3 regions of the Parasphingomonas frigoris genome follow, and region 3 is predicted to be linked to each of the others. Evidence: riboswitches for the same ligand, from Rfam matches in the RefSeq annotation. Region 3 holds a riboswitch; each other region holds the start of a gene.
What was found. A riboswitch is a leader RNA that binds a small molecule or an ion and turns the genes downstream of it on or off. The one in region 3 is predicted to bind cobalamin.

Region 1 (10,185 bases), on a different contig from region 3:
CGGTGCGCGGGGCATGCGCGCCGCTCGTATCGAGCAGGGCGGCGACCGCGATGTCGCTGCGATCGGGCAAGGTGACGAGCGCCGCCGCCTGCACGCCGAGCGCCGCGGCGATACGGTTGAGCCAGCCGATCGAGACGGTACGCGTGCCCGTCTCGAGCCGCCCGATCGTCTGCGCGGTGGTCGGTGGAACGCAGGCGCGGGCGACGTCGTCGAGCGTCATCCCCTTCGCGCGGCGCACTTCGCGAATCGCGGTGATCATTACCAGCTCCTAACCATATCGGTTTTTATCTGTCCTACAGACCAGCGCCCGTGGCAACGCCTTTCGGGTATCAAGCACGGGAGAGATGGCATGCGCGACCTGGTCGAACGCGAGATGGTGGATGGGCGGATCGAGCCGGCGCCCGGATCGGAGGCGGGGTCGAAGTCGGGGCCGGCACCGCGTCGCGCGCGCCGCACCGTCACGGTCAATCTCGCCGAATCACCGCTCGGCTGGCTGCGTTCGCGCGGGCTGGTCGATGCGCGCCAGTTCGAGGCGGGCGAACGTTTGCGCGCCGACTATGAGCGCGCCGCGCTCGCGCCGCGTGTGACGATGCAGTGGCGCGCGCGCGTCGACGGCGGCGCGGCGGCGGCGATCGATCCGACCCTCGCGCAGATCTCGGCAAAGCGCCGCTTCGACGCCGCGCTCGACGCCGTCGGTGGCGGTCTGCGCGACGTGTTGTGGCGGGTGGTGTGCGCGGGCGAAGGCCTGCCCGCTGCAGAAAAGGCGCTGCAATGGCCGCAACGCGCCGGGCGCGTCGTGCTGACGCTCGCGCTCGACCGGCTCGCCGATCATTACGCGCTGCGCTGACGCTCCCACGCGCACCCCGCATCCGCTTCCAAGCGCCTATCGCATCTTAACCTTGATCAGGCACGCTTCGCTAAGGCTCCGCGCGGCAAGGAACGGTCATGCACCGATCGAGCCTTACAGCGCACCTCCAAAGCCAGATCGAAACGCAACTCGCGCTGGCTGCGCTCGCAACGGTCGACCGGATTCGGGCGATGCACGAGGATCTCGAAAAACTGTACCGCACGCAATTGGTCGCGGTGGTGCTCGCCGAACGGTTCCCCGGGCGCGATGCACCGCCGTTTCCGCTGCATCTCGCCGCCACCGCGCTGGCCCAGCCGGCGCGTCTTCCGCTCGACTGAAGCCGCTCAATCGCGCGGGCGCGGCGGGCCCGCCAGCCGGTCGAGCGGGACGAGCAGCGCCGCGCCATCGACCGCGCCGCGCCAGGCCCGGATGCCATAAACCGTCGCGAGCCGTGCGTCGCTGAGCACGGCGTCGGGCGGTCCGTCGGCGACCAGCCGCCCGCCGTCGAGCAGCAGCAGCCGGTGGCAGAAGCGCGCGGCGAGCGACAGGTCGTGGAGCACCGCGACGATCAGCGCGCCGGCGCGGGCCTGGGCCTGCAGCAGCGCCATGATCTCGAGCTGATGGCCGGGGTCGAGCGCGGTCAGCGGCTCGTCGGCGATCAGCGCTGGGGCGCCCGTCGCCAGTGCCCGCGCCAGCATCACGCGCGCGCGCTCGCCGCCCGACAGCTCGGTGACGATGCGCTGCGCCAGGTGGGTCGTGTCGGTCGCGAGCAACGCCGCGTCGATCGCCGCCTGGTCGGCCGCGCCGATCCGCGAGAAGGGCGCGAGATGCGGCAAGCGGCCAAGCCCGACCAGCCGCGCGACGCTGAGCGGCCAATGCACCGTGTCGCTCTGCGGGAGATAGGCGATCGTCCGCGCGACGGTTGCCCGCGAAAGCGTCGCGCGGTCCGCCCCGTCGATCGTCACACGCCCCTCATGCGCGACCAGCCCGAGCAGGGCGCGCGCGAGCGTCGATTTGCCCGCGCCGTTGGGGCCGATCACGCCGATCAGCGCGCCGCCACCGAGCGTCACCGAGACGTCGGTAACCACGCGTACCCCGCCGAGGCGCACCGACAACGCTTCGGTGGCGAGCGTCACCACAGCCGGCGCTCGCGCAGGAGATGGTGGACGAACACCGGCACGCCGAGAAAGGCGGTCAGCACGCCGAGCTTGAGCGGGCTCGCCGTCGGGATCAGCCGCGTGCCGAGATCGGCGAGCGTCAGCAAGGCGGCGCCGGCGAGCGCGGCGGGCAGCAACACCGCCGACGGGCTGCGGTCGGTATGCGGCCGCACCAGATGCGGCACGATCAGCCCGATGAAGCCGATGCTCCCCGACACCGCGACCACGCCGCCGACGCCGATCGCGATGCCGAGCATCAGCCGCAGCCGGACGCGCGCGAGATCGACGCCGAGCGCGCTCGCGCCATCCTCGCCGAGCGACAGCGCATCGAGCGCGCGCGCGTCCCACAGCAGCAGCGCCATGCCGATCGCGACGCACGGCAGCGCGATCCAGACGTCGGCGAAGCTGCGATCCTCGAGGCTGCCGAGCAGCCAGGTGGTGATCTCCATCGCCGCGAACGGGTTGGGCGCGAGATTGAGCGCGAGGCTGATCCCGGCGCCCGCTAGCGTCGCCACCGCGACCCCGGCGAGGATCAGGCTGAGCGAACTCTCGCCGCGCCGCGCCAGCCACACCAGGGGCAGCAACGCGACGAGCGCCGCGACGATCGCCAGCACCGGCAGCACGACCGGATGCACACGCGCCAATTGCCAGTAGATCGCGACCACCGCGCCGAGCGCCGCCGCGCTCGACACGCCGAGCACGCCGGGGTCGGCGAGCGGGTTGCGCAGATAGCCCTGCATCGCGCCGCCGCCCATGCCGAGCATCGCGCCGACGAGCAGGCCGAGCAGCAGCCGCGGCAGGCGCAGCTCGAACAGGATCGCGCGGACGATCGGATCGCCATGCCCGGTCGCCCCGGCCCACAGGGAAGCGAGCGGAATGCGCGCTGGCCCGACCAGCAGCGAGCCCAACGCGATGAGCAGGACGAGCGCGAGCAACCCGGCGACGAGCCATGCGGGATTGCGCGCGGGCGGAAGCTTCGGCACGGCGGTCCTCGTCATGAGCGGTGCGACCCGCATCGACGGGTCGCGCGCGGTGAGCCGCTGGGGTAGCCGCACCGCGCCGCAAAGCGAAGGAAAACAGAGGTGCGCCGACGGTCCGTCCTGCTGGTTGCGTTGGGCGCGTTCGTCCTGCTCGGCGCGGCCCCCCCGCAGGCGGCCCCGCGTCGGATCGTTTCGCTCAACATGTGCGCCGACCAGTTGCTCGTCGCGCTCGCCGACCGCGGACAGATCGCCGGGCTGACCGAATGGGCGCGCGATCCCGAACTGTCGGCGGTCGCGGTGACCGCGCGCAGCCTGCCCTTCACGCACCGCAGCGTCGAGGAAGTGCTCGCGCTACGGCCGGACCTCGTCGTCGACGCGCCACCGCGGCTCAAGCAGGCGCTGGCGGCGCATGCCGGATACCAGGTCGGGACGGTCGACCTGCCGTTCAGCACCGGCCTCGCCGATATCGAGCGCTCGGTCACGACGCTCGCCGCCGCGATCGGCCATCCCGAGCGCGGCACCCGGCTGATCGCACAGATGCGGCGCGATCTGGCCGCGATCGGGGCGCCGCCCGGGCGGGGGCGGGTCGCGGCTTATTATCAGCGCGAGGGCTATCTGACGGGCACGGGCACGCTGGTCGACGAAATGCTCCACCGCGTCGGCTTGCGCAATCTCGCCGGCCGGCTCGGGCGGCCGGCCTTGTCGAAGCTGTCGCTCGAGGAGATGGCGCTGGCGCGGCCCGACTTCCTCGTGCTCGAGGCGAGCACGCAGCCGGTGACCGATCGCGGCACGGCGGCGCTGACGCATCCCGTGCTCGACGCCGCCGTGCCGCCCGCGCGCCGCCTCTACATTCCGCAGGCGATGACGGTGTGCGGCGGCCCGGCCTATCCGCGCGGCGTGGCGCTGCTCGCCGCGCAGATCCGCGCGATCGATCACCGCGACCGCCCCCGCAACCGCCCCTGAGCGCCGCGACCATCAGAAGCGCACCTTGACCCCGCCATAGCCGGCGCGCCCGGCGGTGGCGTAGCTGAACACCTCCTCATAGCGCTCGTCGGTCAGATTCTCGATCCGGCCATAGACCGAGACCGTCTTGCTCAGCTTGTACTCGGCGGCGAGGTTGACCAGCACATATTCCTGCAGCGACACCGTCACCGGGACAAAGCTCGGGTCGGTAAAGGCGACATCGGTCTGCCGCCCGTTGTAGCGCAGCGTCAGCGTCGTCGAGAAACGCTGGTCGGCGCTGAACACCGTCGTGTTGAGGCTGGCGATATGCTTGGGCCGGCGCACCTCGACCGCGCCATTCTCGCGCGCATGCAGATAAGTGTAGGCCAGGTCGAAGCGCAGCTGCGGGATCGGCGTCGCCGCGACGAACAGCTCGACGCCGTGCTGGCGCGACAGCGTCGTGCGGTTGGCCGGTGTCGCGACGAAAGCGGGCGCGGGAAAGGTGGTGAAGATCTCGTCCTGCAGCCGGCTGTCGAAATAGGTCACGCCGACCGTCGCCTTGGTCCCGGCAAGGCTCTGTTCGGCACCGACTTCCCAGCCCTTCGACTTTTCGGGCTTGAGGTTGGGGTTGCCGATGTAGACGCCGTCCGAATAGCCGTAGAGCTCGTAATAGCCCGGATTCTTGACCCCGGTGCCGTATGCCGCGCGGATCCGCGTGCCGCTGTCGAAGCGGTAGCTGCCCTGCGCGCGCCACGTCGTGACGTCCTCGAAGCGCGTGTTGAGATCGCGCCGGATCGATGCGCCGAGCGACAGCCGGTCGTGCACCAGCAGGTCATATTGCCCGACCAGGCCGATATTGTCGGTGTGGCGCTCGCCGTTGAAGGCGAAGGCGGTGATCGGTGCGGTATTCTGGAAGGTCTCGCGCTCGACATCGACCGCGCCGGTCACGCGGCTTCGGAAGGAATCGGGGCCGAAGCGGAAGCTCGATTCGAACGTGCCCTTGTAGCGGCGGCCGGTGTCGCCCGAGTCGAACCCTGCCGCGGTGTAGCCCTTGCGCGTCGTGTCGGCGATCTGCCCCGACAGCGCGTTGGTCCAGCGCCCGTCGGCCAGCGTGAGCTCGGCGCGGACCAGGCCGTAGACGGCGCGGTTGGTGAAGCGGTTGCCGGGCGTGTCGACAATCGTGCCGAACAGCGGGCTCGCCGGATCGGTCTGCGTATCGTTGAGCAAGCCGTCGGTATGGCTGTAGCGACCGACGCCGGTCAGCTTGAAGGTGGTCGACGGCGTCCAGGTGAGCTTCGCGCTCGCGCCGGCGCTCGTCGATCCGATGTCGCGCGTCCCGCCGCGCGCGGTCGGCGTGCCGTCGGTGCGGTAGAGCGAGCCCGACACCGCATAATCGAGGTCGCCCGCCACGCCCGCGACGCGCGCTCCGCCCGAAGCCGTGCCGAACGATCCGCCCTCGGCACGCGCGGTGATGCCGGGCGCTTCGGCGCCGGTCAGCGTGATGTACTGGATCACCCCGCCGATCGCGTCGGAGCCGTAGAGCGACGATTGCTGGCCGCGCAGCACCTCGATCCGGGCGGCCTCGTCGGCGATCAACGTGCCGAAATCATATTCGCCGAAATAGGGGTCGGACGCCTTGATCCCGTCGATCAGTACCAGCACGTGGTTGCTCTCCGACCCGCGCACGCGGACCTGGGTGAAGCCGCCGACGCCGCCGACGCGGCTGACCGCGAGGCCGGGCACGTCGCGCAGCACGTCGGACACGATCCGCGTCTGGCGCTGCTCGAGCGCGGCATCGTCGAGCACGGTGACCGAGGCGCCGAGATCCTTGACCGCGATGCCGTCGCCCGAGCGCGAGGCGGTGACGATGATCGCGTCGCCGCTGTCGTCGGTGGTGGCGAGCGTCGGATTGCTCTGCGCGAGCGCGGGCGTCGCGGCGATCAGCGCCAGAATGGAGACGAAAGACTTGGTCATGGCAGTACCCCCGGGGCGTCGCGCGACAGACGCGGCCGGGGCAGGTGCCGGTCTCGGCGAGCGGTCGAGCAACGACGGGCGGACGCCGAGGCACCCGTTCAGCCACGCAACCGCAACGGCCCCCGCCGCAGGATTCGTCGCTCAGACGGAGGACCGTGCCTTGGCCTGTTCCTGGACCACGACAAGAGCGACACCACGCCGGCAGGTCTCCTGGCTCACGGGTCAAGGCTTGCTGCACGCCTTCCCAGCCGATGCGCTTTCGCATCGCCCAGTGGCCGTCCGGAGCGCTTCCGGACCCGTGCACCGCGCTCGCCGCTTACAGTTGCAGGGACAGCTGTGGAGTAGGGGGCCGAAGCCATCCGCACCACATTCCCGTTTTAAGCCCCTTGCGGGGCACCGACGCGATCTGAGCGGCGCGACCGCGGTCGCACCGTTCACGCTCGCCCATACGCGCAAACGCCATGCGCGCCAATCGCAATGTCGCGTGGCGCCGCCCGCCGGACCGGACCGGCTTGATTTCAATCAATGTCGAATGCTAAAGTTGGGCATAGTGCTACAGAGAAGCACTCTGTGGCGAGAACGAATGAGCAATTGCGTGACCGGGGTGTCGGGCCTCGACGAGATCCTCGCGGGTGGCCTCGCTCGCGGGCGTCTGTTCCTGGTCGAAGGGGCGCCCGGCACCGGCAAGACGACGATCGCGAGCCAGTTCCTGATGGCCGGCGTCGCCGCCGGCGAGCGTGTGCTTTACATCACGCTGTCCGAGACCGAGGAAGAATTGCGCGACGGCGCGGCGTCGCACGGCTGGCATTTCCCGCCCGAACTCGACGTGTTCGAGCTCGTCCCGCCCGAAAGCCTGCTCGACGACGACCAGCAGCAGAGCCTGCTCTATTCGTCCGATCTCGAGCTCGGCGAGACCACCAAGCGCATCTTCGAGGCGTTCGAGCGGATCAAGCCGGCGCGCGTGGTGCTCGACTCGCTGTCGGAAATCCGCCTGCTGGCGCAAAGCTCGCTGCGCTATCGCCGGCAGATCCTCGCGCTCAAACATTATTTCTCGCGCCACGATTCGACCGTGCTGATGCTTGACGATCTCACCGCCGACGTGATGGACAAGACCGTCCACAGCGTCGCGCATGCGGTGATCCGGCTCGAGGAACTCTCGCCCACCTACGGCGCCGAACGGCGGCGGATGCGCGTGCTCAAATATCGCGGGCGCAAATATCGCGGCGGCTATCACGATTTCGTGATCGACACCGGCGGGGTCCGCGTCTTCCCGCGGCTGGTGTCGGCCGAACATAAGGCCGCGTTCGCGCGCGAGCGCATCCCGCTCGACAATCCCGAGTTCAACGCGCTGGTCGGCGGCGGTTTCGAGCGCGGCGCCAGTACGCTGATCCTGGGGCCGGCGGGCACCGGAAAATCGCTGCTGACGCTGAGCTTCGTCCAGTCGGCGATCGCGCGCGGCGAGCGTGCCGCGATGTTCGTGTTCGACGAGGAACTGGGGCTCTTGTTCGAGCGCGCCCGCGGGCTCGGCATCGATCTCGCCGCGATGGTCGACACCGGGCAGCTCGTGATCGAGCAGATCGACGCGGCCGAGCTGACCCCCGGCGAATTTTCCGAGCGCGTCCGGGTCAGCGTCGAGCAGCGCCAGGCGCGGACCGTCGTGGTCGACAGCCTCAACGGCTATCAGGCGGCGATGCCCGAGGAGCAGGCGCTGATCCTGCACATGCACGAACTGCTGCAATATCTGAACCGGCAGGGCGTGATGACGTTCCTGACGGTCGCACAGCATGGGCTGGTGGGCGATATGAAGTCGCCCGTCGATGTCACCTATCTTGCGGATACGGTGATACTTCTGCGATATTTCGAGGCGCAGGGGCGGGTCCGAAGGGCGATCTCGGTCGTTAAGAAGCGGACCGGCCCCCACGAGGACACGATCCGCGAATTCATGATTGGCGACCGCGGGATCACGCTGGGTGATCCGTTGGTCGGGTTTCAGGGCGTGTTGCGCGGCGTACCGATGGTGTTGGGGGATGGTGAAGGGCTGCTAGAACCGAAGGCGTGATCGACCGTTGAACCGCACGTTTGCAGAAGGTGCCGTGGTGCTCGCACCACGTGGACGCGACGGTTCGGTCGCCACGGCGATGCTGGCGGAGGCCGGCCTCGTCGCCGAGACGGTGCCCGACCTGATCGCCTTGGCGGCAGCGCTGCGCCGCGGCGCGGGTTTTGCGATCATCACCGAAGAAGCGTTGCGCGGCGGCGACCTGCGCGATCTGGCGGGCTTCCTCGGCACCCAGGAGGAATGGTCGGACTTTCCGTTCATCCTGTTGACCGAGCGCGGTGGCGGGCTCGAGCGCAATCCCGGTGCGGTGCGGCTGCTCGAGACGCTCGGCAACGTCACCTTCCTCGAACGGCCGTTCCATCCGACGACGTTGGTCAGCCTCGCCAAGGCAGCGCTGCGCGCACGGCTGCGGCAATATCAGGCGCGCGCACGACTAGAGGAAATTCGCGACGGCCAGGCGAGCCTCAAGCTGGCCCTGGCGGCGGGTGGGCTGGGCACCTGGGCGATCGACGCGCCCGCCCTGACGCTGACTGCCGCGCCCGAATGCAAGGCGCAGTTCGGTCGCCCGCAGGATGCCGCGTTCGACTATGCCGATCTGATCGCGACGATCCATCCGCAGGATCGCGACCCGGTGGAACGCGCGATCGCGCATTCGATCGAGACCGGTGGCGATTTCGACATCGAGCATCGCTGCATCTGGCCCGACGGCTCGCTGCACTGGATCCAGTTCACCGGCCGCGCCGAACGCGATCGCAAGGGCGCGATCCGCCGGCTGGTCGGCGTCTCGCACGAGATCAGCGAGCGGCGCAACGACGAGATCCGCCAGCGCGCCTTGCTCGAGCTGGGCGATGCGCTGCGGCACATGACCGATCCCGACCGGATGTCGTTTCTCGCCGCGCGGATTCTCGGCGAAACGATGGGGGTCAGCCGCGCCGGCTACGGCACGATCGATCCGGTCCGCGAGACGATCACGGTCAAGCGCGACTGGAACATGCCGGGGATCGACAGCCTCGCCGGCACGCTGCACTTTCGCGATTACGGCAGCTATATCGAGGATCTCAAGCGCGGTGAGCTCACCGCGATTGCCGACGTCCGGCGCGACCCGCGCACCGCCGCGACCGCGGATGCGCTCGAGGCGATTTCGGCGCGCGCCTTCATCAACATGCCGATCGTCGACGGCGGACATTTCGTCGCCTTGCTCTATCTCAATCATGTGGCGGTCCGCCCGTGGTCGGACGACGACATCGCCTTCATCCGCGACGTCGCCAACCGCACGCAGTCCGCGATCGAGCGGCGCCGCGCCGAGACCGAACTCGCCACACTTGCCGAATCGCTCGAACGCGAAGTCGCGGCGCGCACCCGCGAGCGCGACCGGACGTGGCAGAATTCGCAGGATCTGCTCGCCGTGGTCGACGCCGACGGCTGCTTCCGCGCGGTCAATCCAGCGTGGACGGAGATACTGGGTTGGGCGCCGCGCGAGGTGGTCGGGCGCGAGCATATCGAGTTCATCCACGGCGAAGACGTCGACGCGAGCGAGGCGGCGCATCTGCGCGCGCAGCGCGGCACGCTGCGCCAGTTCGAAAATCGGGTGCGCCACAAGGATGGCAGCTATCGCTGGGTGTCGTGGGTCGCCTCTGCCGGCGACGGCCTCGTCTACGCCAGCGGCCGCCACATCACCCCCGAGAAGGAGGCGCGGCTCGAGCTCGAGGGCGCGCAGGAGCAGTTGCGTCAGGCGCAGAAGATGGAAGCGGTCGGCCAGCTGACCGGCGGCATCGCGCACGATTTCAACAATCTGCTGACCGCGATCTCGGGCAGCCTCGAGCTGATGCAGGTCCGCGTCCGGCAGGGGCGCTCGGCCGATGTCGAGCGCTATATCGAGGCGGCGCAGCAGGCCGCACGGCGCGCGGCTGCGCTCACGCACCGTCTGCTCGCTTTCTCGCGCCGCCAGACGCTCGATCCGCGGCCGACCAACATCAACCGGCTGATCGTCAGCATGGACGATCTGCTGCGCCGTTCGGTCGGTCCGACGATCGAGCTGGAAGTGGTCCAGGCCGGCGGGCTGTGGACCGCGCAGATCGATCCCAATCAGCTCGAAAACGCGCTCCTCAACCTGTGCATCAATGCGCGCGACGCGATGCCCGACGGTGGGCGGATCACCGTCGAGACCGCGAACAAATGGCTCGACGCCAAGGCTGCGGCCGATCGGCGCCTGCCGCCGGGGCAATATGT
Region 2 (10,185 bases), on a different contig from region 3:
TGCTGCTCGGCCTGCCCGGTTTGTGGGCCTATAAGGCGATCAACACCGCCGACAGCCTGATCGGCCACCGCGAGCCGCGCTGGGCGATGTTCGGCTGGGCCGCGGCGCGCACCGACGATCTCGCCAATCTCGTGCCCGCGCGGATCTCCGGGCTGCTGCTGTGCCTGGTCGGTGGCGGCGGCTGGGCGACGCTGTGGCGCGATGCGGGGAAGCATGCCTCGCCCAATGCCGGCTGGCCCGAGGCGGCGATGGCGGGCGTGCTCGGGCTGCGGCTGGCCGGGCCAATCGGTTATGACGGGGTGGTGCAGGCCAAGCCGTGGATCGGCGACGGGCGTGCGGACGCGAGCGCGGCCGACGTGCGGCGCGCCTTGTCGGTCTATCGTCGTGGCTGCGCTGTGCTGTGGATCGTGGCGGGAGGAATCGCATGGGCGCTGTGATGCTGCAGGGCACCGGGTCGGACGTCGGCAAGTCGGTGCTGGTCGCCGGCCTGTGCCGCGCCTTCGCCAATCGCGGGCTCAGCGTGCGCCCGTTCAAGCCGCAGAACATGTCGAACAATGCCGCGGTCACCGCCGACGGCGGCGAGATCGGTCGCGCGCAGGCGACGCAGGCCTTCGCCGCGCGCGTCGCGCCGCATGTCGACATGAACCCGGTGCTGCTCAAGCCGCAGGGCGACCGCACCTCGCAACTCGTGGTGCGCGGGCAGGTGCGCGGTACGCTGGCGGCGGCGAACTGGCGCGAGGGGCGCGCCGGGCTGCTGAGCGAGGTGCTCGCCAGCTACCAGACGCTGCGCGCACAGGCCGATATCGTCGTGATCGAAGGCGCGGGCAGCCCGGCCGAGATCAACCTGCGCGGCGGTGACATCGCCAACATGGGCTTCGCGCGTGCAGCCGGGGTGCCCGTATTGCTCGTCGGCGACATCGATCGCGGCGGCGTGATCGCCTCGCTCGTCGGCACGCGCGCGGTGATCGATCCGGCCGATGCGGCGATGATCCACGGCTTTCTCGTCAACAAGTTTCGCGGCGATCCCGCCTTGTTCGACGACGGCTATCGCGCGATCGAGGCACATAGCGGCTGGCGCGGCTATGGCGTGATCCCTTGGCTGCCCGAGGCCGCGCGCCTCCCGAGCGAGGATGCGGTGGTCCTCGAACGCGCGCCCGCGGCCGGCGCCGGGCGGATCGTCGTCGCCTGCCCGATCACCGCGCGGATCGCCAATTTCGACGATCTCGATCCGTTGCGGCTCGAACCCGATATCGATCTGGTGATGGTCCCGCCGGGCACGCCGATCCCCGATGCCGCGCTGATCATCCTCGCCGGATCGAAGGCGACGATCGCCGATCTCGCTTTCCTGCGCGCGCAGGGGTGGGACATCGACATTCGCGCGCACCATCGCCGCGGGCGGCCGGTGCTCGGGCTGTGCGGCGGCTACCAGATGCTCGGCCGCACGATCGCCGATCCCGACGGCATTGAGGGGCCGGCGAGCAGCGTCGCCGGGCTCGGCCTGCTCGACGTCGCGACGGTGATGACCGGCGCCAAGACGGTCAGCGCGGTCAGCGGGACCGCAGCGGGCGCCCCATTCGACGGCTACGAGATCCACATGGGCGCCACCACCGGTCCCGATACGCTGCGCCCGGCGGGCCACTTCGCCGACGGGCGCGCGCAGGGCGCGGTCAGCGCCGATGGCCTGGTGACGGGCAGCTATGTCCACGGCCTGCTCGGCGATGCGCGGCAGCGCGGCGCATGGCTGGCGCGGATCGGCGGCATGGGGCAGGGGCCCGACCATCGCGCGTCGATCGACACCGCACTCGATGCGATCGCCGCGACGCTCGAGCGGCACGTCGACATCGACGCGATCCTCGCTTTGTCAGAGACGGCCCGCGGCGACGATCGCGAGGAGTAAGGCGGTCTCGACCAGCTCGATCCCGGCTCCGTGGCAATCGCCGGTGATCCCGCCGATCCGCCGCCGCAGCCACAGCCCGAACGCCGCGATCGCCAGCGGCGCCGCGACCAGCGCGTGCAGCACCACCGCCGCGCCGCCCAGCACCAGCGCCCAGCCGATCAGATCACGCGCCCGCACCGCTGCGGCGACCCGCGCGCCGAGCCCGTCGCGCAGCGGCGGCAACCAGCGCGCCCAGCCGAGCGGGCCGATCCGCGCCGCGAAGGGGACGAGCACCAGTAGTCCCCAGCCCAGCGTCCCGACCGCATGGAGCAGCACCAGCTTGGCGAGCAGCTGCAGCACGATCGCCACCACGCCGAAGCTGCCGACATGCGGATCGGCCATCACCGCGAGCAGTCGCGCACGCTCGCGGTGCGCCGCGCCGAGCCCGTCGGCGAGGTCGGCAAGCCCGTCGAGGTGCAGCGCGCCAGTGATCGCGACCCACGAGAGCAAGGCGGCGAGTGCGCCGATCCACGGGTCGATCAGCCCGCCCGTCCAGCCGGCGCCCGCGACGATCGCCCCGATTACCAGCCCGACGATCGGATAGTAGCGGATCGCCGCGGCGAAATCGGCGGCGTCGCCCGACACGCGCGGCAGCGGCAGCCGCGTGAGGAACGCGAAGGCGACGAGCAACCGCTTCATGTCACCAGCCCGACGATCTGCGCGCTCGGCGCCGGCGCGCGCCACACGCGCAGGCTGAGCAGCGCGGCATAGGGCAGGTCGAGCGCCCAGCTCTCCCGCGGGCCGAGCCCGCACAGCACGCTGAGCGCCGCGCGCATCGCGCCGCCATGCGTCACCACCAGCGTCGGCGCGGTGATCGCCGCACAGGCCGTGGCGACGCGCGCGACGAGGCTCGACCAGCGTTCGCCGTCGGGCGGCGGATTGGCGTCGGGATCGTCCCAGAAGGCGCCGAGCGCGGCTTGATCGAGCGACGCCGGCGCAAGCCCGTCCCACGCGCCGAAATCGAGCTCCCGCCAGCGCGGATCGCGCGCCGCGGAGAGCCCGCGCGCGCGCGCGATCGCGTCGGCGCAGGCGCTCGCGCGGATCAGGTCGGAGGCGATCACCGCATCGACCGCAAGGCCCTCCGCCCGCGCGACACAGGCGGCGAGCCCCGCCGCGGTCACTGGGCTGTCGGTCCGCCCGAGCAAAGTGCCGGTGTGCAGCGGCGCACCGTGGCGCAGCAGATGGAGCAGCACCGGCGCGCTCATCCGGTCGAGACGCCGGCTTCGCCGAACGTCGCCATCTGGTCGTGCGCGGCGAGTGCGGCGCGGATCACGCCCGCCGCCAGCGCCGCGCCGCTGCCCTCGCCGAGCCGCAGCCCGAGCGTCAGCAACGGCGTCAGCCGCAGCGCCGCCAGCAGCCGCGCGTGCCCCGGCTCGGCCGAGCAATGCCCGGCGAGGATATGGTCGACGATGCCGGGATGCTGCGCCGCGATCGGCGCGATCGCCGCGCTGCAGATAAAGCCGTCGAGCACCACCACCACCCCGGCCACCCGCGCCGCAACGACCGCGCCCGCGATCGCCGCGATCTCGCGTCCGCCGACACGGCGCAGCGTCTCGAACGGGGTGTGCGCGGCATCGGCATGGAAGGCGATCGCGGCCTCGACCGCGGCGACCTTGCGCGCGAGACCCGCGGCGTCGACACCGGTGCCGGGCCCGACCCACGCCTCAGCACTGCCGCCAAAGCTGCGCGCGCACAGCGCCGCCGCGGTGGTCGAATTGCCGATCCCCATCTCGCCGAGCACGAGCAGGTCGATCCCGCGCTCGACCACCGCCGCGCCGGCGTTGATCGCGTCGAGGCATTCCGTCTCGGTCATCGCCGCGGCGCAGGTGAAGTCTTCGGTCGGCCGATCGAGCGCGAGCGGCACGACGACCAGCTCGAGCCCGGCCGCGGCCGACAGCGCGTTGATCGCCGCGCCGCCACGGCGGAAATTGGCGACCATCTCGGCGGTGACGGCTGCCGGGAAGGCACTCACCCCGCGCGCGGTGACGCCGTGATTGCCGGCGAATATCGCGACGCGGCCATGGTCGATGCGCGGACGTTCGCGGCCCTGCCACCCCGCCATGAAGATCGCGATATCCTCGAGCCGGCCGAGCGAGCCCGGCGGCTTGGTCAATTGCGCCTGGCGCGCGCGCGCTGCCGCCGTCGCGCGCGCATCGGGCGCGCGGAGCACGGTCAGCGCCGCTTCGAACGCGGCGACCGAGGCGAAGCCGCTCATGCCGCGGTGGCGCTGCTGGTCGGCACTGAACGGAATTTGGCCATGGTCTTCCCCGTCTCGACGCTCGGAGACCGGGCCCGACGGAGCGGTGGTGCGACCCATCGCCCTGCCGGACGCAGGTCGGCGATGTCGTCACGCGGGTTTCTCCCCGCTTCGCCCGGCGCACCCTGGCCGGTCGAAAGACGACTGCGACGGGCAGGTCTCCTGGCTCACGGGTCGCCGCCGCTTCGGCCGCCTTCTCAGCACCCCGGGGGCGCCAATGGCATGTGGCCGACCAGCTCGCCGCTTACAGTTGCAGGGGCAGCCGGGGTTGTCCCGTTCCCTTTTCATCCCCGTCGCCGGGAAACCTGTCGCATCGCGGCGCCTAGCGGGGGTGTGCGCGACGGTCAATCAGGCTGGGCTCAGACAGGCTGGGCTCAGAACTCGATACCGGCCTGCGCCTTGATTCCCTGGCTGCGGAACGGATGCTTGAGCAGCGTCATTTCGGTGACGAGGTCGGCCGCGTCGATCAGCCCCTGCGGTGCGTTGCGCCCGGTGATCACGACATGCTTGGTCGGCCCGCGCGCGGCGACCGCCGCGAGCACTTCGTCGAGCGGAAGATAGTCGTAGCGCAGCACGATGTTGAGCTCGTCGGCGACGACCATCGCGTAGGACGGATCGGCGATCATCCGCTTGACCTCGTCCCACGCCTGGCGCGTGACGGCGATGTCGCGCGCGCGGTCCTGCGTGTCCCAGGTGAAGCCCTCGCCCATCGGCTTGAACTCGACCAGCTCGGGGAAGGCATCGAAGATCGGCTTCTCGCCGGTCGTCATCGCGCCCTTGACGAACTGGACGACGCCGACCTTCATGCCGTGCCCGATCGCACGCACCACCATGCCGAGCGCGGCGGTGGTCTTGCCCTTGCCGGTACCGGTGTGGACGATCAGCAGCCCCTTCTCGTCCGCGCGCGCGGCGACCATCGCCTGCTTGGCGGCCTGCATCTTCTTCATCTTGGCGGTGTGTTCGGCTTCGTCGTGCGGCACGCATATCTCCTGGGTCGGCGGCGCGGTCGGTCGGCGGCGGGGGCTCTCGCGTCGCGGATAGCCGAGCCGGCGGCCGCCGACCAGTCGCCTGCCGCGCGGCGCTATTCGGTTGCCGGTCGCGCCAGGGCGCGATAGCCCGTTTGGATCGGGTCTTTAGTGCGGGGGGGACGCATGCGCCTGCTGATTGCCGAAGCCGATGCGCGCACCGCGCGCGCGCTGGTCGCGGGCTTGCGCCATTTCGGGCACGATCCGGTCGTCGCCGAGGATGGCCGCGCCGCGCTGCTGCTGGCGACCGACCAGACCTTCGAGGCTGTGCTGCTCGAGGTGACGCTGCCCTATGTCGACGGCTTCGCCGTGACGCGCGCGTTGCGCGATGCGGGCTTTGCCGGGGCGATCGTGATCGTGACGGTGCATGGCGACCTCGCCGATCGGCTCGCCGGGCTGGCGGCGGGGGCGGACGATTATCTCCTCAAGCCGATCGACCCGGCCGAGATCGATGCCCGGCTTGCCGCGATCCTGCGCCGCGCGGCGCGCGCGAGCGAGGCGGGGGTGATGCGAGCGGGCGACATCGAGGTCAACGAGGTCAAATATCGCGCGCTGCGCGGCGGGCGCGTGCTCGCGCTGCCCCGGCTCGAATTCGCCATGCTGTGCGAATTGATCCGCCACAAGAACGGCATCGTCACGCGCGCGATGTTCTACCGCGACGTCTGGCGGCAGGAGGTCGAGCCGGCCACCAACCTCGTCGAATCCTATATCCGCCGACTGCGCGGGCATCTCAATGCGCCGGGCGAGCCCGATCCGATCGCGACGATCCGCGGCGTCGGCTACATGCTGGTCGAGCCGCAGCGCGAGCCCGACTGACCCCACGCCGACGCGGTCGCGACAAACAAAACCCGGCCCGAGCAGGGCTCGGACCGGGCTGTGTTGGTGCGAAGCGCGAAGGATCAGAACTTGGCGGAAAGTTCCAGGCCCCAGGTGCGCGGCGCGTTGAAGTTGGCATAGTCGCCGAGGATACCGCCGTATGCGGTCGACACCGGCTGGCCGTTGGAACCATAGTTCACCACTGGCGACGAGTTGGCCGACGAGCGCCGATAGATGTAGGTCGTGTCGAGCAGGTTGCGCGCCCACACCGCGACGGTGACCTTGTTATGGTCGTTCACCGAGATGTCGGCCAGCGCGAGGCGACCGTTCACGACGAAGCTGGCGTCGGTCTTGGTGTTCTCGAGCTGGAAGCTGTACTGGCTGCTCGCATAGTTGCCGTCGAGGTGAAGGCGGACGCTGGCGTCGCCGATATGGACCGGGGTCACATAATCGATCGCAGCCGATGCGGCGTTGGTCGGCGTGTAGACGATGTAGAGCTGCTGCGGCGGAGCGCCCGGCGTCAGCGGGTTCACCGCCGACGGTGCCTTCCAGTAGGTGTAGGCGTAGGAGCCCGTCAGCGTCAGCTCCGGGATCGGCTTGACGGTCAGGTCGACCTCGATGCCGCGGATCTTGCTGTCACCGGCATTGGTGGTCTGCTCGATGTGGCTGCCGTTGGTCGGGCTCGACCCGTTGGTGTCGAAATAGTCGAAGTCGAACTGCGTATTGCTACGATCCATGATGTAGCCGGCGACGTTGAGGCGAGCACGATGCTCCCAGAAGTCCATCTTGGCGCCGACTTCGTACGACTTGACCGATTCCGGACCGAAGGCGTTGAACTGGAGCGAACGGTCGTTCGCGCCGCCGGCGCGGAAGCCCGTCGCATACTTTGCATAGAGGTGGATGTCGCGGGTCGCATCGAACGCGATGTTGAACATCGGGTCGAAGCGGCTGACGCTGTTCTTGAATGCGAACGCCTGGGCCGCGTTGTTGACGACGTAGAGCGTGCCGTGACGGTCATCCTTGGTCCAGCGGCCACCGGCGGTGACATGGACGACGTCGCTCAGCGCTTCCGGCGTGAAGGTCAGGTTGCCGAACACCGAGTAATTGTGGTCCGACGCCTGGCTGGCGCGCGTGATGAACTGGCAGCTGTTGGCGAACTGCGGGACGGTCGTCGCCAGCGTGTTGTTGCACGACGCGTCATACTGCTGATAGCCCGAGTTCGCGCCGCTGATCGGGTTCGCATTGCCCGGGATCGGGCTGCGGACCGTGAAGGCGGTGCCGGTGCTGTTCCACTGGTTGGTCAGCGGCGTTGCGGCATATTCGCTGGCCTTCTCGGTGTAATAATAGGCACCGACGACATAATCGAACTGCGGCACGCTGCCGACCGCCTGGACTTCCTGGCTGAACTGGTTCTGCTTGAGGAACGACAGGCTGTAGCGGCTGAACGTGCCGGTGGTGTTGATCGCGGCCGGGTTCGCGGTGTTGGGCACGAACGGCGAGAAGGAGCTGCGCTCCGGGCCGCCGGAGTTGTCCCACTGGTCGGTCTTGACGCCGCGCCATGCGGTGATCGAGCGCAGCTCGATCCACGGCGCGAGCTTGTACTTCAAATTGGCCGAGAAGCCGTGCGTGATGTCGACGCTGGGCTGCTGCGGAACGCCGACGTCGGCGACGTGCTGGCGCTCGGGGTGGACGCCGACGAGCGGTGCCCGGGGAGCGACGCAGATCGGCCGGCCGGCCGCAGCCTGCGCCACGGTGATCGTGCCGCCGCAGGCGGTGCCGGTGCCGGGCACGAACAGCGATGTGCCGAGCACGCCGGTCGCACCGTTGGTGTACGAGCCGACGGCGTAGTTGTTCGGGTTGTAGTTGATCAGCTGGCTGTACTGCGGCGTGTTTTCGTCGCGCGCATAGTCATAGGCGAGATCGGCGGTGAAGCCGTCGATCGGCTGCCAGCGCGCAGCGGCGCGGCCGCCCTTGCGGTCGTAATAGTTCCAGCCGGTCGAGCCCGCGAGCGGGTTCTTCACGGTCGGATCCTGGTGCTGGTAGACGCCGTCGAACTTCAGCGAGATGTCGTAGAAGGACGGCAGGTCGAGATGCACGTCGGCGTTGTGGCCGCCATAGTTGCCGACGCCGGCGTTGATGCGACCGCCGAGCACGCCGGTCGGCGCCTTCGACACGAGCGACAGCGCGCCGCCTTCGGTGTTGCGGCCGAACAGCGTACCCTGCGGACCCTTGAGCACTTCGATCCGCTCGATGTCGAACAGGGCAGCGTTGAGGCCCTGGGTCTTACCCAGCGCGACGCCGTCGATATAGACGCCGACGCCGCCGTCACGCGCGGTCTGGTTCTGATCGTACGGGACGATGCCGCGGATACCGATCGTCAGCGCCGACTGGCGCGCCTCGAAGGTCGCGACGCGGAGCGACGGGATCGAGCCGTCGGCGAGGTTGAACAGGCTGAGCACGTGGCGATCGGTCAAGCCTTGCGTGTTGAGCACGCTAATCGAGATCGGCGTCTTCTGCAGGTTGGTCTCGCGGCGCGTTGCGGTCACCACGATGTCGCCGATGCCCGCGCTCTGCTCTTCGGGTGCGGCCACGGGGGCCTCGACGGTCGGCGCCTGAGTGGCGGCCGCGACAGCGGCTGCGGGCGCGGTCTCTGCCAGTGCCGGCGAAGCGGCGAGGGCGGTCAGTGCGCCGCCCATGAGCAGCTGCAGGCGGAAGCCCGAACGAACGGTCATTGTGATTTCCCCATGAACCTTTTGAGCCTGTTGGCTCCGGTCCGGGTCGGCTAGCCTCCGATTGGGTCACGAATGTTACGCTCAATGTAACGGCTACGCGGCGTCAACGTCATCTTCGCGTCATCTTATACATCTTCGAAGGCCTCGTCGCGTAGTTAGGCGCGCTGAGGCTGCGCCAAGCTTGGTGAGAGTGATCCGAAACCTTCGTTTCCCGGACGGTTGTCGGCGACCGTGTGACATACTTGTCACGGATTGGTGGTGTGCGGCACCCGAGCGCGAGCACGGTCGCAACGCGGCGATTCGGCATCATTTTGCGTGGCGCCGCCTTTGCGCCTAGGGGCACGCAGCATGTCTACCCTGCCCCCCGCGACGATCGGCCTCGATTTCGGCACCACCAACTCGGTTGTCGCGCTGTCGCGCGGCGATGAAGCGGACCTCGTCCTGCTCGACGGCCCCGAGGCGCCCGACGCGGTGTTCCGCTCGGCACTGTGTTTCTGGGAGGATGACGCGCCGCATCCGGGCGTCCCGCGTGGCCTCGCCGCCGATGCGGGGCCGTGGGCGATCCGCGAATATCTCGAGTTTCCGCAGGACAGCCGCTTCCTCCAGTCGTTCAAGTCGGTCGTCGCCAGCGCGAGCTTCGAACATGCCACCGTTTTCGACCGGCGGCTGCGCTTCGAGGAATTGGGGGAGCTGTTCCTCGCCAAGCTCGCGGCCCGCTCGCGCGGTGCGCTCGATGGCCGCGCGCCGCGCGTCGTCGTCGGGCGACCGGTCGAGTTCGCCGGGAGCCGGCCCAACGAAGCGCTCGCGCGGCAGCGCTACGACGCGATGTTCGGCACGCTCGGGGCCGAGATCCATTATGTCTACGAACCGATCGGCGCGGCGTTCAGCTATGCCGCACGGATCACCGATCCGGTGACGATCCTCGTCGCCGATTTCGGCGGCGGGACGAGCGACTTTTCCGTGGTGCAGATCGCCGCGCCGGGGGCGGCACGGCGTTGCATCCCGCTCGGCCATTCAGGCGTCGGCATCGCCGGCGATCGCTTCGACTACCGCATCGTCGACCGGCTCGTCATGCCGTTGCTCGGCAAGGGCGGCAGCTACCGCTCGATGGGCAAGACTCTCGACATTCCGGGCGGCTTCTTCAACGATTTCAGCGACTGGTCGCGGCTCGCCTTGATGCGCAATCGCCGCACGCTCGCCGAGCTCGACAAATTGCGCCGCAACGCGCTCGATCCCGATGCGATCGGCCGGATGATCGCGGTGATCGAGCAGGAGCTCGGCTATCAATTGTACGACGCGGTCGGCCAGGTGAAGCGCGCGCTGTCGCACGACGACCAGGCGCATTTCCACTTCGCAGGCGCCGGGCTGAGCGTCGAGGCCGATGTCACGCGCGCGCAGTTCGAGGCGTGGATCGCGCCC
Region 3 (10,185 bases):
GCACGGCGCCCGTAGAAATGCGGGCGACAGAAACGGCGGCGTCAGACATGGCGGCGGGGGCCGAGCTCAGCTCAATAGACCCAGTTTAGCGAGAGCCAGACCTTTTTGGTGTCGGTCGCGAAACGATCGGCGCGATAGTCGGCATATTTGACGAGCGCGGTGTACCGACCCTTCCGGACGCTGACCTGCGCATCCACCTCGTCGCCGTAATGCTGGTCGACGCGATCGCTGTCGAAGCGGTGATAGACCGCGGTCAGCGCGATTGTGTCGAGCCCGGCGACCTGTTTCCAGCCATAGCCGATCGAACCATAGGCATCGCGCAGGCCGTTCGGCGGGGTCACCAGAAACTTGTCAGCCCAGCCGTTGAACTTGTGGAGCGCGGCGAGCGGCGTCTGGAAGCCGGTAGCCGCCCCGCCCCGGTCCGCACCGAGCCCTTCATAGCCCGCCGTCAGCGAAAGCGCCGACACAAGAACCCCGACTTCTCCCGCGTAATAGTCGGCATGATAGCGGTTCGGGCTACGGTGATAGTCGCTCTGCGCCGCGTAGCTCGCGAGGTAGGTGAGCGTCACGGCTTTGCTGAGCGGATAGGCCCCGACGAAGCGCGCGCCATAGGTCTGGTTCGATCCGGCGAAGACCGGCGCCCGATCCTGATCGATCAGATAGGCAAAGCCGCTCAGCGTGCCGAAGCGGGTCGTGTAGCCAAGATTGGCGAGAACAGTGTCGCCGCCGATATGGCCCAGCCGCGCCGGGCCGAAGCGATTGCCGCCGTTGATCCCCCAGATCGTGTTGATCTTGTTAACGAAGCTCACGTCGGCCTTGAGGTTCGCGACCCCCGACCATTCGACGCGGACCGCATCGTAGGTCTGCTCGTTGTTGCGCCATGCCGCCGCGCTGACGAAGCGCTGGTCGTCGAGGTTGATCACCTGGCGGCCGACCGTGACGATCGTGTCGCGCAGGCCGCGATATTGCAGCTGGAGCCGGTTGAGTTCGATCGTCTGCGGGTCGCTGACCATGGGAAAGGCGGTCTTGCCGTTGAGCCCGCTATTGTAGCTCGGATCGATCGCCAGGCTGGCTTCGGATTCGGCGATCAAGGCGAAGTCGCCGCGCTTCGCCTCGATGCCGCTGCGCAGCCGGAGCGTGACGGCATTGGCGTCCTTGGTCAGCGGCGCCTGTTCGACATGTTCGAAGCGCAGTTGCGCGTCGATCAGCGGGGTGAGGACCAGCGGATCGGCAAGCGCGGGCGTCGCCATGAGCCCCCCCAGCAAAGGAAGGGAAATCGAGATCGCGCGCATCGCTGTTTGCTCCGTTGGCGGCCGTACGGTGCCGCACCGGTGGGGGTTGGCGGCCGGGATACCGGCCGAGGCGGCACCGCTAGCCCGGCGGAAATCGAGAATCCAGACGGTGTCCTGCCGCTCGAGCGCCGCACCGCCCCGTCGCGGAATAAGTCGCCTGCCCAGCAGATATCCGATGCAGTCCGCCACGCGGGCGTGTAGGGCTGCGCGCATGATGCTCAAACGCCCCGCACAGCACACCTTCCCCCGCTCGCTTCGCAGCGCCGCACGCTGCGCCATCCTGCTCGCCTGCCTGCCCGTAGCGCCCGCCATGGCGCAGACCGCGCCTGCGATACCGACGCAGACGCTGCCCGCCCCGCCGATCCAGCCGACACCGTCGGCGCCCGTCGTGCTGCCGCAGCTGAGCAGCGCGCAGGCCAGCCTGCTCGCGGCGCTGCTGAGCAAGGACATCGTCGCGCAGGGGCTGAGCGACGTGCCGCCGCCTGCCGCCCCGGACACCGACAGCCTGGTGCGCGCGGCGCTGGATCATGCGCGCGCGGTCCATGCCGGGCGGCTGGCCGAGGCCGATTTCGAGCGCAACTGGGCGATGCGGCCGGTGGCCTACGATCCGCTGCCGTCGTTCCGCGACGCGGTCGCGCAGGATCGCTTGGCCGCGTGGATCGCATCGCTGCCGCCGCCGTATGCCGGCTACGATGCGCTGGTCGTGGGGCTCGCGAAATATCGGACCATTGCCGCGTCCGGCGGCTGGGCACCATTGGCGGCGAGCGCCGACCTCGCGGTCGGCAAGAGCGGCGCGAGCGTCGTGGCGCTGCGCGCGCGGCTGGCGCTCGAGGATTCGCAGGTGGCGACATCGGGCGAACGCTTCGATGCCGATCTGGTCGCGGCGGTGCAGCGCGCGCAGCGTCGCTACGGGCTCAACCCGGCGGGGACCGTCGGCGCGCAGACGCTCGCCGCACTCAACGTGCCGGTCGCCGCGCGGATTCGGCAGATCAAGGCGAATATGGAGCGGTGGCGCTGGCTGCCGCCCGAACTCGCGCGCGACCGCGTCCAGGTGAATATCGCCGCCGCCGTGCTCACGCTGTTCGACGGCGACGTGCCGGTGATGTCGATGAAGGCGGTGACCGGGCGCCCCGGCGACGAGACGCCGATGCTGACCTCGCAGATCCACAGCATCGTGCTCAATCCGCCGTGGAACGTGCCCTCGACGATCGCCACGCGCGAGCTGTGGCCCAAGGAAAAGGCGCATCCCGGCTATTTCGCGCGCAACGGCTTCCGCGTGATCGATACCGGGGACGGCGGCAAGCGGCTCCAGCAGGCGTCGGAGCATAGCGCGCTGGGCAAGTATAAGTTCGATTTCGCCAACCCGTTCTCGGTCTATCTGCACGACACGCCGGCGCAGGCCGGGTTCGCGCGGTTCGACCGGCTGGCGAGCCATGGCTGCGTGCGGCTCGAGAAGCCCGACGCGCTCGCCAAGCGGCTGCTCGACGCGACGCCCGAATGGCCGGCGGAGACGATCGATGCGACCGTGTCCGAAGGCAAGACGGTGCGGGCGAAGCTGGCGCAGCCGGTGGCGGTGTATCTGCTCTACTGGACGGCGTTCGGCAGTGCGAACGGGCAGATGAGCTTTCGCGAGGATCCGTATCATTGGGACGGCACGCTGGCCGACAAGATTGCGGCGCGCTCCGCGCGCCAGGCGCTCGCCGCACGCTGAGGAGACGACAGAATGACCTACAAGCCCAAGCTCGCCGGCGCCGTGGCGCTCCTGATCGCCGGTCTTGGCGGCTGCTCGCCGTCGGCCGAGGCGCCGAAGCACGACGCGACCTATACCGACACCCGGACGCAGCCGAGCGACGACGAGACGCCCGCGGCCAACGCGACCGAGCTTCCCGTCGCGGCGCCGGCGCCCGCCGCCGAGAGCAACGCGACCGCGATCGTGGTCCCCGAGCGGGCACCGCCGCCGGCCCCCGACGAACAGCTGATGGACGACGCGTCGGCGACCGGGATGACCGCGCGCACGTCGCGCGGGGCGCCAGCGGCTGAGCCGAGCTCCTCCGACGAGCCGGTCGAACAGAAATAAGGCCATCCGTCTGCGTTTGTGCGATAGCCGCCAATCGGGCGCGGCTGGGCTCCCGGCGGCCGCGATCGATTCCGGAATTGGCAAGCGATCGGCGCTGCGCTAAAGACATAGCGGAGAGCCCTTGGGGTTCTCGTTGATCGCGCCGGTGCCCCGCAAGGGGCTTGAATGGGAATGCGGTGCGGGGGTTCGCCCCCAAATCCGCGGCTGTCCCTGCAACTGTAAGCGGTGAGCGAAAGCGTCATGCTCCTGGCAACGGGAGCGGCCACTGGAATGCGGCGGTCCTCGGACCGGCGACCTGGGAAGGCGATGCTCGAGCTGCGACCCGCGAGCCAGGAGACCTGCCGGCGATAAGGTCGCTCTTGCCTTGGCCCAGGGGATGGCCGCGGCACGGTTCTCCGTCTGAGCGACGAGCCTATGCGGCTGGGGCTGCATCGGTGCGTGGCTGGGCGGCAAGCGGCGCTCGTCCTTCGTCGCGCGCCGTCCGAATTCGGCCCCTTCCGTTCGTTGCTGTCGCGCCGCGGGGAAGAGCATGTCCGATCTATCGAAGGTTCCCGTCACCATTGTCACCGGCTTCCTGGGGGCCGGCAAGACGACCCTCATCAGCCACCTGATCCGCAATGCGGGCGGGCGCCGGCTCGCGGTGGTGGTCAACGAATTCGGCACGTTGGGCGTCGATGGCGACATATTGAAGGGCTGCGCAATCCCGGATTGCCCGGCCGAAAACATCGTCGAGCTCGCCAACGGCTGCATCTGCTGCACCGTCGCGGACGATTTCATCCCGACCGTCGAGACGCTGCTGGCGATGGACCCGCGGCCCGACCATATCCTGATCGAGACCTCGGGGCTGGCGCTGCCAAAGCCGCTGCTCAAGGCGTTCGACTGGCCCGCGATCCGCTCGCGCATCACGGTCGACGGGGTGATCACGCTGGCCGATGCCGAAGCGGTCGCCGCGGGGCGGTTCGCGCCCGATCTTGCCGCGGTCGACGCGCAGCGCGCCGCCGATCCGAGCATCGACCATGAAACCCCGCTGTCCGAAGTGTTCGAGGATCAGCTCGCCTGCGCCGATCTCGTGCTGCTCACCAAATGCGACCTCGCCGGCCCCGCCGGGATCGCCGCTGCCCGCGCAGTCATCGCCGCCGAGACGCCGCGGCCGCTCCCGGTCGTCGAGCTGGTCGACGGCGTGGTCGATCCGCGCGTCGTGCTCGGGCTCGGCGCGGCGGCGGAGGACGACATCGCCGCCCGCCCCTCGCACCATGATGGCGAGGACGAGCATGAGCATGACGATTTCGACAGCATCGTCCTCGCGTGGGGCGAGATCAGCGAACCGGACGATCTCGCGCGCCGGATCGAGACGCTCGCGGCGGGCGGCGACGTGCTGCGCGTGAAGGGTTATGCCGCGGTCGCGGGCAAGCCGATGCGCTTGCTCGTCCAGGCGGTGGGGTCGCGGGTGCGCGTGCAGTACGACCGGCCATGGCACGGTGACGAAGCGCGCGGCACGCAGCTGGTCGTGATCGCCGAGCGCGACCGGCTCGACCCGCCGACGATCAGGGCGGCGCTGGCGGCCTGATCCGCCATGCACGTCGTCTTCCGCGAAAGCCACGGGCTGGAGGAAAGCGCCACGCCGCGCGATCTGGGGCAGGATGCCGCGGATCTCGTGCTGCTGTCCTTCTCCGACAGCGATCTCGGCGCGTTCGCCGCGGGGTGGCGCGCGGGCGGTACCGCGATGCCGAGCCTGCGGCTCGCCAATCTCGCCGAGCTGACGCATCCGCTGTCGGTCGATACCTATGTCGAGCGCACGCTGGGCGCGGCCAAGGGGATCCTGATCCGGCTGATCGGCGGGACGGCCTATTGGCCTTACGGCGTGCAGCAGGTCGAAGCGCTCGCCCGGCGGCAGGGGATCGCGCTGGCGATCATCCCTGCGGATGGCCGCATGGACGCGCGGCTCGATGCGGCATCGACGGTGCCGGTGTCGACGCTGCGCCGCCTGACGCAGCTGTGCGACATCGGCGGCGCAACCGCGGCGCGCGCGGCGATCGCGCAATTCGCGCTGGCGGCGGGGCTGTACGTCAAGCCCGCTCCGGCAGCGCGCGCGATCGCGGCGGTCGGCGGCTGGCAGCCGGGGGACGGCGTGGTGTGCCCGGCCGCGTTCGCGCTGACGTCGGTGCGGCCACGAATCGTGCTGGTCTTCTACCGATCCTATCTGATGGCTGCGGACCTCGACCCGGTCGCGGCGCTTCATGCGGCGTTCGTGGCGCGCGGCTATGACGTGTTCGCGCTGTTCGCGCCCTCGCTCAAGGACCCTGCGGCGAGCGGGTGGCTGGCACGCTGGGTGTCGGCGCTGGCGCCGGTCGCGATCATCAATGCGACGGCTTTTTCGGCGCGCGATGGCGCGGGGACGACTCCGCTCGACGCCGCCGGGGTCCCCGTGTTCCAGGTCGCACTGGCAACCTCGGACCGTGCCGCCTGGGCCGACGCGGCGCGCGGCCTGTCCCCCGCCGATCTCGCGATGCACGTCGTGTTGCCAGAAGTCGACGGCCGGCTCTTCGCGGGCGTGGCGAGCTTCAAGGACGCCGCCGCGCGCGACTCCGACCTGCAATTCTCCCGCCGCGAACACCGCGCCGAACCCGAGCGGATCGCGGCGATCGCGGAGCGGGTGCACGGCTGGATCGCGCTCGGCGCCAAGCCGGCGGCGGAGCGACGGCTGGCGATCGTGCTGTCGACCTATCCGGGCAAGGCACACCAGGTGGCGCATGCGGTTGGGCTCGATGCGCTGGCCTCGGTCGCGGCGATGCTCGGCGATCTGGCGGAGGCGGGCTATGCGACGGCATTGCCGAAAGCAGCAGATCTGACGGTTGCGTTGGCAGAGCAGACCATCGCCTGGTCCCTGTCCGCTTATCGGGCCGCGCTGGCGATGCTCCCCGCCACGCTGCAGGCCGATGTGACGGCTGCATGGGGCGCGCCCGAAGATGACCCAGCGGCCGTGGACGGCGCCTTCCACTTCGCTGCGGTCGCCGCGGGGGACAGTATCGTCGCGCTCCAGCCGGAACGGGGCAGCGTCGCGGTGCGGGCGGACGAGTATCACGATCTCGCGCGCTGCCCGCGGCACGGCTATGTCGCCTTCTACCTGTGGTTGCGGACGCGGGGCATCGACGCGCTGGTCCATGTCGGCGCGCATGGCACCCTCGAATGGCTGCCGGGCAAGGCGGTCGCGCTGTCCGATGCGTGCTGGCCCGAGGCGCTTACCGGCGCGATGCCGGTGATCTATCCGTTCATCGTCAACGATCCCGGCGAGGCGGCGCAGGCCAAGCGGCGGATCGGCGCGGTCACGATCGGCCATGTCCCGCCGCCGCTGGTCGCGTCGGGCAGCGGTACCGGGCTGGGGCGGCTCGAGGCGCTGCTCGACGAATTCTCCAATGCCGACGGGCTCGATCCGGCGCGCCGCGATCGCCTCCAAAGCGACATCAGCGACGAAGCGATCGCGCTTGGGCTGGGCGACGTACTCGGCCTCGACCAGGCGCGGTCGAGTGCGGAGGCGATCACCCGGATCGACACCTTCGTCTGCGACGTCAAGGACAGCCAATATGGCGACGGACTCCACGTCTTCGGGCGCGGCGCACAGGGCCCGGCGGAACGTGACGGTCTGCTCGCGGCACTCGCCGGACGGCGGGTCGCGCCCGGGCCATCGGGGTCGCCTTGGCGCGGGCGAAACGACGTGCTGCCCACCGGGCGCAACCTCTACACCACCGACCCGCGCGCGGTGCCGTCGCGGTCGGCGCACGCGCAGGGGGTGCGCCTCGCCGACGAACTGATCCGACGCCATCTGCAGGATCATGGCGACTATCCGCGCGGGCTGGTGGTCGACCTGTGGGGCTCGGCGACGATGCGCACCGCGGGCGAGGAGTTCGCCATGGCGCTGCATCTGCTTGGCGCCGAACCGGTGTGGGACCATCAGTCCGATCGCGTCACCGGGGTCGAGATCCTGCCGCTTATGCAGTTCGACCGTCCGCGGATCGACGTGACGGTGCGCGTGTCGGGGCTGTTCCGCGATGCCTTCCCGACGCTGTGCGCAATGTTCGGGCAAACGGTGCGCGCGCTGGCGGCGCGCGACGAGCCGGCGGACCGCAATCCGTTCGTCGGGTCAGCCCCCGGCGCGCGCGTGTTCGGGCCGCGGGCGGGCAGCTATGGCATCGGGCTTGGCGACAGCGCCGACACCTACACGCCCGAGGCACGCCAGGCAGCGGGCGCGGCGTGGCTCGCCGCCTCTTCTCACGCGCTCGACGATGGCAACGCGCGCGCCGACCCGGCGGGGATCGCGGCGCGCGTCGCGGCGGCCGACGCCTTCGTCCACGTCCAGGACCTGCCCGAAACCGACCTGCTGCTCGCCGCCGATTATGCCGCCCACGAGGCCGCCTTTGCTGCGGCGCAGGCGATCACCGGTGGCAGCGCCACGCTGTATCACCTCGACGCGACCGATCCGACCCGCCCACGCGCCCGCCCGCTCGGCGAAGAGATCGCGCGCGTCGTACGCGCCCGCGCCGCGCATCCGGGCTGGGTTGCGGGCATGATGCGGCACGGATTTCGCGGCGCGGCGGAGCTTGCGGCGACGCTCGATCATCTCGGCACGTTCGCGCATCTCGCCGACGTCGTGACGCCCGAGTCGATCGATCTCTATTACGACGCGACGCTCGCGCGCGACGATGTCCACGCGTTCATGGCCGACGCCAATCCGCAGGCGCTGGCGGCGCTGGAGGCGCGGTTCCGTGCGCTCCACGCAGCGGGACTGTGGCCGACGCGGCGCAATTCGATCCTCGCGCAGCTGGGGGCGAGCGCATGAGCGTGGTCCGCGGCTGGTGCCCGACGGCCCACCGTCCGATGGCGGCCGGCGACGGCCTGCTCGTTCGCGTGCGCCCGCGCCTCGCACACATGACGCGCTTGCAGGTGATCGGGCTGGCGGAAGCGGCGGCCGATCACGGCAACGGCGCGATCGACGTCACCAACCGCGCCAACCTGCAAATCCGTGGCGTCCGCGAAGACCGCTGGGCGTCGTTGATCGCGGCCTTGTGCGCGCTCGAGCTCGTCGACACCGATCCGGGGCTCGAGGCGAAGCGCACCATGCTGGTAGCGCCCGACTGGCAGGAGGGCGACGATACGCACCGCATCGCCAGCGACCTCACCGCGCGTCTGTCGGAGCTTCCCGAACTGCCCGGCAAATTCGGGTTCGCCATCGACGCAGGGGCCGCACCGCTGCTCCGGGAAGCACCCGCCGACATCCGCATCGAACGGGATTCGATCGGAGGCCTGATCCTCCGCGCAGATGGACGAACGGGCGGCATGCCGCTGTCGGATGGCGCCGAGGTCGATGCGGTGATTGCGTTGGCACATTGGTTCGTCGCGAGCGGCGGGAGCGCCGCCGGTCGCATGGCGCGCCACATCGCCCCCCTGCCCGCCTGGGCGGATCGCGAAAGTTTCCCGTCTCCGGCGGGTGTCGCGATCGCGACCGGCCCGCACCCGCTCGGCGCGGTGGTCGGCCTCCCGTTCGGGCGGATCGAGGCGGCGGGCCTCGCCCGTCTGGTGGCGGACGGTGGCGGGATCCGCGTCACCCCGTGGCGGCGGCTGATCGTCGAGGGCAGCACCGCCACCGAGCAGCCCGAACCCGCGCTTCTCCACACCGACGCCTGCGTCGGCGCCCCCGCCTGCCCGCAGGCGAGCGTCGCGACGCGCGACCTCGCGCGCTGCCTCGCGCCGCATGTCGAGGGCCAACTACACGTCTCGGGCTGCGCCAAGGGCTGCGCGCGCGCGCGGCCCGCCCACGTGGTGCTCACCGGACGCGACGGCCGCTTCGATCTCGCCATCGCCGCCCGCGCCGGTGACCCACCCGTCCTGTCCGGGCTCGACGCCGCCCAGATCCTCGCCCGTTTCGGAGCCGCCTGATGCCGCATATCTATCAAACCGACGGCGCCGCCATCTACCGCCAGTCGTTCGCGACGATCCGCGCCGAGGCCGACCTCGCACGCTTCACGCCCGAGGAGGAGCCGGTCGCGGTCCGGATGATCCACGCCGCCGGTCTCGTCGAGCTAGCCACGCACATCCGCTTTTCGCCCGACTTCGCCGTGGTCGCCCGGCGGGCGCTCGCGGCCGGCGCACCGATCCTGTGCGATGCGCGGATGGTCACCGAGGGGATCACGCTCGGTCGGCTTCCCGCGGACAATCCGGTCATCTGCACGCTCCATGCGGCGGAAACGCCCGAACTGGCGCGCGCGATGGGCAACACGCGCTCAGCTGCCGCGCTCGAACTGTGGCGGCCGCATCTGGCGGGCGCACTGGTCGCGATCGGCAATGCGCCGACCGCCTTGTTCCACCTGCTCAATATGCTCGAGGACCCCGACTGCCCGCGCCCGGCCGCGATCATCGGCTGCCCGGTCGGTTTCGTCGGCGCGGTCGAGTCCAAGGCGGCGTTGTGGGCGGAACTGCCCGTCCCATGCGTCGTCGTCGAGGGCCGCATGGGCGGCAGCGCGATCACCGTCGCCGCGATCAACGCGCTCGCAAGCCGCGCCGAATGACGTTCCCTCCCTCCCAAGGCACGATCCACGGCGTCGGCCTCGGCCCGGGCGCGCAGGACCTGATGAGCGTCCGCGCCGACCGGCTCGTTCGCGGTGCGCGTCACATCGCCTTCTTCCGCAAGGCGGGCAAGCCGGGCCAGGCGCGGCGGATCGTCGAGGGCATGCTGCGTGCCGATGCGATCGAGTTCGCGATGGAATATCCCGTCACGACCGAGATCCCGGTCGCCGACCCGCGCTACCACGACCGTCTCTGCGG

Region 1: another riboswitch for cobalamin. It lies ahead of U1872_RS12905 (TonB-dependent receptor plug domain-containing protein); the one in region 3 lies ahead of cobW (cobalamin biosynthesis protein CobW).
Region 2: another riboswitch for cobalamin. It lies ahead of cobT (nicotinate-nucleotide--dimethylbenzimidazole phosphoribosyltransferase); the one in region 3 lies ahead of cobW (cobalamin biosynthesis protein CobW).

What each region holds. Positions count from the first base shown of each region.
Region 1 is NZ_JAXOJQ010000003.1:519,271-529,455, forward strand. Features, by position in the region: gene U1872_RS12875 (helix-turn-helix domain-containing protein) at 1-259, opposite strand, end outside; gene U1872_RS12880 (DUF6456 domain-containing protein) at 350-847, shown strand; gene U1872_RS12885 (hypothetical protein) at 946-1,185, shown strand; gene U1872_RS12890 (ABC transporter ATP-binding protein) at 1,192-1,986, opposite strand; gene U1872_RS12895 (FecCD family ABC transporter permease) at 1,980-2,987, opposite strand; gene U1872_RS12900 (ABC transporter substrate-binding protein) at 3,087-3,947, shown strand; gene U1872_RS12905 (TonB-dependent receptor plug domain-containing protein) at 3,960-5,900, opposite strand; cobalamin riboswitch at 6,084-6,316, opposite strand; gene U1872_RS12910 (ATPase domain-containing protein) at 6,484-7,959, shown strand; gene U1872_RS12915 (GAF domain-containing hybrid sensor histidine kinase/response regulator) at 7,967-10,185, shown strand, end outside.
Region 2 is NZ_JAXOJQ010000003.1:532,190-542,374, forward strand. Features, by position in the region: gene cbiB (adenosylcobinamide-phosphate synthase CbiB) at 1-437, shown strand, start outside; gene U1872_RS12935 (cobyric acid synthase) at 425-1,897, shown strand; gene cobS (adenosylcobinamide-GDP ribazoletransferase) at 1,862-2,575, opposite strand; gene U1872_RS12945 (histidine phosphatase family protein) at 2,572-3,141, opposite strand; gene cobT (nicotinate-nucleotide--dimethylbenzimidazole phosphoribosyltransferase) at 3,138-4,151, opposite strand; cobalamin riboswitch at 4,329-4,517, opposite strand; gene cobO (cob(I)yrinic acid a,c-diamide adenosyltransferase) at 4,568-5,173, opposite strand; gene U1872_RS12960 (response regulator transcription factor) at 5,345-6,034, shown strand; gene U1872_RS12965 (TonB-dependent receptor) at 6,118-8,766, opposite strand; gene U1872_RS12970 (Hsp70 family protein) at 9,115-10,185, shown strand, end outside.
Region 3 is NZ_JAXOJQ010000001.1:978,907-989,091, forward strand. Features, by position in the region: gene U1872_RS04535 (alginate export family protein) at 72-1,250, opposite strand; gene U1872_RS04540 (L,D-transpeptidase family protein) at 1,504-3,003, shown strand; gene U1872_RS04545 (hypothetical protein) at 3,016-3,369, shown strand; cobalamin riboswitch at 3,496-3,729, shown strand; gene cobW (cobalamin biosynthesis protein CobW) at 3,899-4,936, shown strand; gene cobN (cobaltochelatase subunit CobN) at 4,943-8,203, shown strand; gene U1872_RS04560 (ferredoxin-like domain-containing protein) at 8,200-9,300, shown strand; gene U1872_RS04565 (precorrin-8X methylmutase) at 9,300-9,929, shown strand; gene cobI (precorrin-2 C(20)-methyltransferase) at 9,926-10,185, shown strand, end outside.